DNA from 2 places in the Pseudoalteromonas sp. McH1-42 genome. Region 1 is predicted to be linked to the other one. Evidence: predicted binding sites of a transcription regulator. Region 1 holds the regulator's gene; the other holds the start of a gene.
The links. Region 1 encodes NrdR, which represses ribonucleotide reductase genes. Its sites were predicted from a motif close to AAACACNANATNTNGTGTTT; they were not measured.

Region 1 (4,218 bases):
GTTTAGTGGGTTAAAAGGCGGTTTATTGCTTTGCTGGTGGTGTAGTGAGTCACCAGTAAAGCGTATTTAGTAGATTTCAATTTGAAATATAAATGCACTTTCCCATAAAAAATATAAATGTTTAAATAAAAAAATATCATCCCCCAAACACTGTGAAATAAATTCAATCCTTGATTAAATAGGCTCACACCGATTTCATAGGCAAATGGCCGCAATTTGCGTACAATCAAGCCTTCAAAAACCAATCTTACGTGTACCTAGGAGACACCATGTTAGAACGTAACATGAATATTGCAGATTTTGACCCAGAACTATTTCAAGCGATCCAGTCGGAAACCACCCGCCAGGAAGAGCACATTGAGCTTATCGCTTCTGAAAACTACTGTAGCCCGCGCGTACTAGAGGCTCAGGGGTCGCAGTTAACTAACAAATATGCTGAAGGTTATCCGGGTAAGCGTTACTACGGTGGCTGCGAGCACGTCGATGTGGTTGAGCAGCTGGCGATTGACCGTGCTTGTGAATTGTTTGGCTGTGATTACGCAAACGTTCAGCCTCACGCGGGTTCTCAGGCTAACGCTGCGGTATTCCAGGCGCTGCTTCAGCCGCATGACACTGTGTTGGGTATGAGCCTGGCGCATGGTGGTCACCTGACGCATGGTTCACACGTGAACTTTTCTGGTAAAACCTACAATGCAATTCAGTATGGTCTGAATGAAGAAACGGGTGAAATTGACTACGCACAGGTTGAAGCGCTGGCATTAGAGCACAAGCCAAAAATGATCATCGGCGGTTTCTCTGCTTACTCAGGGATTGTTGACTGGGCTAAATTCCGTGAGATTGCTGATAAAGTCGGTGCTTACCTGTTGGTTGATATGGCACACGTTGCAGGTCTGGTTGCTGCGGGCATCTACCCAAGCCCAATCCCACACGCACACGTTGTGACAACAACTACACACAAAACATTGGCTGGTCCTCGCGGCGGTTTGATCTTGTCTGCATGTGGTGATGCGGATATCTACAAAAAACTGAACAGTGCGGTTTTCCCCGGTGGTCAGGGTGGTCCTTTGTGTCACGTAATCGCTGCTAAAGCGGTTGCATTCAAAGAAGCGTTGCAAGACGAGTTCAAAGCCTACCAGACACAAGTGGTTAAAAATGCACAAGCGATGGTCGCAGTACTTCAGGAGCGTGGTTATAAAGTGGTCTCTGGTAAGACAGACAACCACCTGTTCCTGCTTGATCTGATCGACAAAGACATCACAGGTAAAGATGCTGACGCTGCGCTAGGTCGTGCCAACATCACCGTGAACAAGAACTCTGTACCAAACGATCCGCGTTCTCCGTTTGTGACTTCTGGTCTGCGCATTGGTTCACCAGCTATCACGCGCCGTGGCTTTAAAGAAGCTGAAGCGGGCGAGCTGGCAGGTTGGATCTGTGACGTGCTTGATAACATCGAAGATGATGCGGTACAGGCACAAGTAAAAGAAAAGGTTAAAGCAATCTGCGCTAAGCTACCTGTTTACGCGTAAAGCTGAGATACCACCTAAACAGATAAGAAAAGGCTGCCTTAAGTGCGGCCTTTTTTATGTGCATCGAATGCTACTATCTTGATATACTGGCAGCAATTGGCTCAAAGTGCGTTCTGAATTAACTGAAGCAGTTTGGGTTTTTATCTGTTTTTCATAGTGAGCTTTTATGCACTGTCCATTTTGTACGGCAAAAGAAACCAAAGTGATTGATTCACGATTAGTTGGCTCGGGTCATCAGGTCCGCAGGCGACGCGAGTGTATTTTGTGTCATGAGCGCTTTACCACCTTTGAAGGTGCAGAGCTGGTTATGCCCAGGGTCATCAAGCAAGATGGTTCCAGAGAGCCATTTAACGAAGACAAGTTACAAAATGGTTTGCATCGCGCGCTGGAGAAGCGCCCGGTGAGCACCGAGCAGATTGAAGAAGTGGTTCACCAGATCAAGTCTCAGTTACGGGCGACTGGCGAGCGGGAGGTGCCCAGCCAGCTGGTTGGTGAGTGTATTATGGAAGCATTGAAAAAACTCGACAAAGTCGCTTACGTGCGGTTTGCGTCGGTGTATCGTTGCTTTGAAGATGTGAAAGAGTTTGGCGAAGAAATTGCCCGACTGGGGGATGAATGAGTTTTACACAGGCCGATCATACCTATATGGCACGCGCCATTGAATTGGCTCAACAAGGTCGTTTTACCACCACACCCAACCCGAATGTAGGCTGCGTGATCGTTAATAATGGTGAGATTGTCGGTGAAGGGTTTCATTTGCGAGCCGGAGAGCCACATGCAGAAGTACACGCCCTGCGTGAAGCGAAAGCGCGAGCTCGGGGTGCAACAGCCTATGTGACACTTGAGCCCTGCAGCCATTACGGCCGCACTCCTCCGTGTGCAAAAGGTCTGATCGAAGCCGGAGTGAGCAAAGTCATTGCAGCCATGGTTGACCCTAACCCTGAAGTGGCGGGGCGGGGATTGGCGATGCTCAATGAGGCCGGGATAGAAACAGCCTCTGGGCTGCTGGAACAACAGGCCCGAGCACTGAACAAGGGGTTTTTAAAGCGCATGGAACACGGCTTGCCTTTTGTTGTCTGTAAGTTAGCAGCAAGCCTGGACGGTAAAACGGCACTGGGTAATGGTGAAAGCAAATGGATCACCGGCGAAGCGGCACGACGAGATGTTCAGCTTGGCCGGGCACAAAGTTGTGCGATTTTAACTGGCGCTGACACCGTGCTGGTCGACGATGCCCGGCTTAATGTGCGCGCACAGGAGCTGGCAGACATTGAGCGCCCTGTTGAACAATGGCGGCAACCGGTTCGGGTGATTATTGACTCGCAAAATCGTCTGCATCCTGAGTTAGCTTTGTTTAAAACCCCGTCTCCTGTCGTTATTTTGCGTTCAGACCTTGATAATCAACACAACTGGCCACATTTCGTAGAGCAAATTAAAATTAATAGCCATGCTGGTAAAATTGACTTGCATGCAGCGCTGAGCATGTTAGCTGAGCGTAATATCAATCAAGTCTGGCTGGAAGCCGGTGCAACACTGGCGGGTGCCATGCATCAACAAAGTTTGATTGATGAATATCTGATTTATCTGGCACCTAAGATCATCGGCACCCATGGTAAAGACTTGTTCAACAGTGCGCCGTTGGCGTCGATGAGTGAGATCACCGAACTACATATTGCAGAGGTCGTGTCGATAGGGACGGACATTCGCGTCACGGCACACAAACAACAAGGTAAGTAAGACATTATGTTTACAGGCATCATTGAAGCAACGGGCACATTGACAGAGCTAACGCTTAAACAGGGTGATCTCAGCGTGCGAGTTACCAGCACAACACTGGATATGAATGATGTGCAACTTGGCGACAGCATTGCCACCAATGGAGTGTGCCTGACCGTTGTTGAGAAGTTTGCTGACGGTTTTCGTGCCGACGTTTCAAATGAAACGCTGAAGTTAACCCGTTTCGGTGAATATCGGGTTGGACAAAAAGTGAATCTGGAAAAAGCCCTGCAACCGATCTCACGTCTTGGTGGTCATTTGGTATCTGGTCACGTCGACGGCATTGCTGAGGTGGTCGCCGTGCAGCCTAATGCACGCGCCACAGATTACTGGCTCAAAGCGCCAGCACAATTAATGAAATACATCCCCTATAAAGGCTCCGTGGCCATTGATGGCATAAGCCTGACTGTAAATGACCTGGATGGTGATAAATTCAAGTTGACGATAGTGCCACATACCGCACAGGAAACCACCATTGTCGACTTTAAGGTGGGAACCTTACTCAACCTGGAAGTGGATCAGATAGCACGTTATCTGGAAAGGTTGATCCAGGGTGAACCGGTTGCCACGCAGCAATCAACTCTCACATCTAGCTTGCTCGCCAAAGCTGGGTTTATTAAATAACTTGCCAATTACGACTTACTAACGGAAAGATTATGAGCTTAAACAGCGCACAAGAAATCATCGACGACATCAAAGCCGGTAAGATGGTCATTCTGATGGATGACGAAGACCGGGAAAATGAAGGCGATCTGATCATTGCGGCAGAGCATATTACGCCAGAAGCAATTAACTTTATGGCGACTTATGGCCGTGGCCTGATCTGTCTGACAATGACGCAGGAACGTTGCCAGCAGCTTGATTTACCGCTGATGGTTAAAAATAACGGCGCTCAGTTTTCAACCAACTTCACCATGTC
Region 2 (4,218 bases), on a different contig from region 1:
CAGCTCCGCGATTTTTTCAATCAAGCGTGCTTTGTTGACCTGATATGGGATCTCGTTAACGATGATGGTTTCTTTACCGGTTTTTTCATCGGTTTCGATTTCAGCACGGGCACGGATATATACTTTACCGCGACCGGTTTTGTATGCTTGCTCGATACCTTTCTTACCATTAATGATAGCCGCAGTCGGGAAATCAGGTCCCGGAATATAATCAATTAGCTCATCGATAGTAATATCTGGATTTTGGATCACAGCCAGACAGCCATTGATCACTTCAGTCAGGTTATGAGGTGGGATGTTTGTCGCCATACCAACCGCGATACCCGAAGAACCATTAACCAGCAGATTAGGTACTTTTGTTGGTAACACGTCAGGAATTTGCTCAGTGCCATCATAGTTTGGCACATAATCTACGGTTTCTTTGTCCAGATCAGCCAGCAGCTCATGAGACATTTTTGCCATACGTACTTCGGTATAACGCATCGCAGCCGCAGAGTCTCCGTCGACTGAACCAAAGTTACCCTGGCCATCCACCAGCATATAACGTAATGAAAACGGCTGAGCCATACGAACAATGGTGTCGTAAACTGCGCTATCACCGTGTGGGTGGTATTTACCGATCACGTCGCCCACAACACGGGCTGATTTCTTATAAGGTTTGTTCCAGTCGTTACGCAACTCGTTCATCGCGAATAGCACGCGACGATGCACAGGCTTCAGGCCATCACGGACGTCAGGTAAAGCACGTCCAACGATGACGCTCATCGCGTAATCAAGATAGGAATTTTTCAATTCGTCTTCGATATTGACCGGGAGGATTTCATTGGCAAGATCAGTCATTTAATACCACTTTCCTTCAGAGTCTTTTCCTTTTGTGTCACACTATAGACATCAAAAGGTTCAATTATTATTAGTTCGACTGAGGATACTATCATAGTTTCTGGGCTAATGCAGTGGCTAAATGACTCGGAAATTTCATCCAATACCGATAGAATGCGCTCAGTTCAACGAGGAAGTTTTTTATGACCGAACATCAAAATGTGGATTTAAGTGAAATTGCAAAGTTTGAAGAGATAGCTGAACGTTGGTGGGATCGCGAAGGCGAATTTAAACCACTGCATGACATTAATCCGTTACGGCTAGACTTTATTAACGATCGCTGTGGTGGTTTGTTTGAGAAAAAAGTGCTCGATGTTGGCTGTGGTGGCGGTATTCTGACAGAAAGCATGGCAAAAATGGGCGCTCAAGCGCATGGCATTGACCTCGGTCAGGAGCCACTGAATGTTGCGAAACTACACGCGCTAGAAGCAGGCGTTAAAATTGATTACCGCAAAGTATCAGCAGAAGAATTTGCCGCACACCATAGCGCACAATTCGATGTTGTCACTTGCATGGAAATGCTTGAGCATGTACCCGATCCGGCTTCTATTATTGCAGCTGTTGCAAAAGCAGCAAAACCAGGTGCCGACGTGTTTTTCTCAACATTGAACAAGACACACAAAGCATTTTTGCTTGCAGTTGTCGCGGCTGAACGCGTGCTGAAGATGGTTCCCCCGGGCACCCACGACCATAACAAGTTTATCCGTCCCTCGACCCTGATAGGCTGGGCCGAAGCCGAAGGATTGAAAGTACGCCGCGCTGCTGGTATCAATTATAACCCATTTGGTAAAACCTTTACGCTGACGAATGACGTCAGTGTCAATTACCTCCTCCACTTTGAGAAACTCGCATGACACAGGCTGTAATATTTGATCTCGACGGTACCCTGCTCGACACCAGTGATGATCTGGGCGCCGCACTCAATCACGTTTTAAAACAGCACGAAATGGCCGAGGTATCACGCTCGGTATATAGCCCCGCTATTTCCAATGGTGTAAAGGCGTTGCTGGAAGTCGGGTTTGGGGAGCACCTCAGTAAATTCGACTTTGCAGCATTAAAACAACAGCTACTGGACCATTACGCACAACACATCGCTGTCCACTCGTGCTGCTTTGAGGGCATTGAAACTTTGCTTCAAACCTTATTAAGCAGAGAAATTAAAATTGCGATTATGACCAATAAGCCCACATTTCTGACCATGCCCCTGCTGGCTCAGATTAGCCAGCTTAAGGGTATTGAGGTGGTGGTATGCGGCGACACACTGGAAGTCGCCAAACCACACCCTGAGCCACTGCTACTCGCCGCAGAACAATTAGGCGTAGATCCAACCATGTGTACCTATGTTGGAGATGCTGAACGTGACATTGAAGCGGCAAAGGCGGCAGGAATGCGGTCAGCGGCAGCCTTGTGGGGATTCATTCCTTCCCTGGAAGAGGCACACAGCTGGTCTGCAGATCTAAATCTTACTAACCCAGAATCACTCATTTCGTATATTTAGTGGCATTGATTAAAAAATGCCACTATATGTAGTGTTTTGAACTATATTGAGAACAAACCTGCACAGAAAAAAAACAGTCGTGCAGTTTGCAAAATTTTCTTAAAAAAAGAGAAAAATCGATTGTCGTGAGTTGATTTTTTTTTGTTTGCAGCCATGTTGGATAGCAGAAGGTTAGTGTTTGCTAACATAAAAATATTATCCCTATGTTATCCACAATCCATAGAAAGTTGCTCTATTGCAAAATAGCGATAACCCCACTATCTTGTGATCCTCTTTCTAGCGGACACCATATATAGTGGTGAAATGCTAAGCAATTATGAATATGCGATGACAATTACCGCATTCCGGGGGAATACAGGCGTAGCTATGAACCAACAATTATCTGTCAGTAAACGAAACGGCCGTAAAGAGCCGCTTGATTTAGATAAAATTCATCGAGTGATAAACTGGGCAGCTGAAGGCCTGAACAATGTGTCTGTTTCTCAGGTAGAGCTTAAATCTCACATTCAGTTTTATGATGGTATTCGCACCGAAGACATCCATGAAACCATCATTAAAGCCGCCGCTGATCTCATTTCCAAAGATACGCCAGACTATCAATATCTGGCAGCGCGCCTGGCAGTATTCCATTTGCGTAAAAAGGCTTATGGTCAGTTTGAGCCACCGCATTTGTACGATCATGTGACTAAACTGGTTGAAGATAAGCGCTATGATGCGGGTTTGTTGACTGATTACACTCGAGAAGAATACGAGCAGTTAAACGACTTTCTGGAGCATGATCGTGATATGTCGTTTAGTTACGCCGCCGTTAAACAGCTAGAAGGTAAGTACTTGGTGCAAAACCGAGTGACTGGGGAAATCTATGAGAGCGCTCAGTTCCTGTATATTCTGGTTGCAGCAAGCTTGTTCTCAGATTACCCAAAAGAGACACGCCTTGATTACATAAAGCGTTTCTACGACGCGGTTTCACAATTTAAGATTTCACTGCCTACGCCAATTATGTCGGGCGTACGTACTCCGACTCGTCAATTCAGCTCGTGTGTATTAATTGAGACAGCAGACAGCCTTGATTCTATTAACGCTACGTCGTCAGCGATTGTTAAGTACGTTAGCCAACGCGCCGGGATTGGTGTTAATGCCGGTAGGATCCGTGCTCTGGGTAGCCCTATCCGTAATGGCGAAGCATTCCACACAGGCTGTATCCCATTCTACAAGCACTTCCAGACAGCGGTAAAAAGCTGCTCTCAGGGAGGCGTTCGTGGTGGTGCTGCGACACTATTTTACCCTCTATGGCACCTGGAAGTGGAGAACCTGCTGGTTCTGAAAAACAACCGGGGTGTTGAGGAAAACCGTGTAAGACACCTCGACTACGGTGTTCAGTTCAATAAAACGATGTACGCTCGCTTGATCAAAGACGATTACATCACTTTGTTCAGCCCATCAGATGTGCCTGGTTTGTACGACGCGTTCTTCGAAGATCAAGAAAAGTTCGAACGTCTGTATGTACAGTATGAGCAGGACGAGTCAATCCGTAAGAAGCGCATTAAAGCACTAGAGCTATTCTCTATGTTTGCTCAGGAACGCGCGAGTACTGGTCGTATTTATCTGCAAAACGTTGACCACTGTAATACCCACAGCCCGTTTGACGCAAAAGTTGCACCTATTCGTCAGTCTAACCTGTGTCTGGAAATTGCACTGCCAACTAAGCCACTGAGCCACGTCAATGACGAAGAAGGCGAGATTGCATTGTGTACTCTGTCTGCATTTAATCTTGGCGCTATCAGCAGCCTGGATGAACTTGAAGAGCTTGCTGAGCTGGCTGTTCGTGCGCTGGACAACTT

Region 2: a site for NrdR is predicted at 2,659-2,678, ahead of nrdA (class 1a ribonucleoside-diphosphate reductase subunit alpha). Genes of this name have one in related genera too.

Annotation. Positions count from the first base shown of each region.
Region 1 is NZ_JAKRFU010000027.1:49,600-53,817, reverse strand. Features, by position in the region: gene thrC (threonine synthase) at 1-14, shown strand, start outside; gene glyA (serine hydroxymethyltransferase) at 270-1,526, shown strand; gene nrdR (transcriptional regulator NrdR) at 1,693-2,145, shown strand; gene ribD (bifunctional diaminohydroxyphosphoribosylaminopyrimidine deaminase/5-amino-6-(5-phosphoribosylamino)uracil reductase RibD) at 2,142-3,260, shown strand; gene MHN31_RS20610 (riboflavin synthase) at 3,267-3,923, shown strand; gene ribBA (bifunctional 3,4-dihydroxy-2-butanone-4-phosphate synthase/GTP cyclohydrolase II) at 3,956-4,218, shown strand, end outside.
Region 2 is NZ_JAKRFU010000015.1:54,081-58,298, forward strand. Features, by position in the region: gene gyrA (DNA topoisomerase (ATP-hydrolyzing) subunit A) at 1-840, opposite strand, end outside; gene ubiG (bifunctional 2-polyprenyl-6-hydroxyphenol methylase/3-demethylubiquinol 3-O-methyltransferase UbiG) at 1,023-1,733, shown strand; gene MHN31_RS14740 (HAD-IA family hydrolase) at 1,730-2,377, shown strand; gene nrdA (class 1a ribonucleoside-diphosphate reductase subunit alpha) at 2,744-4,218, shown strand, end outside.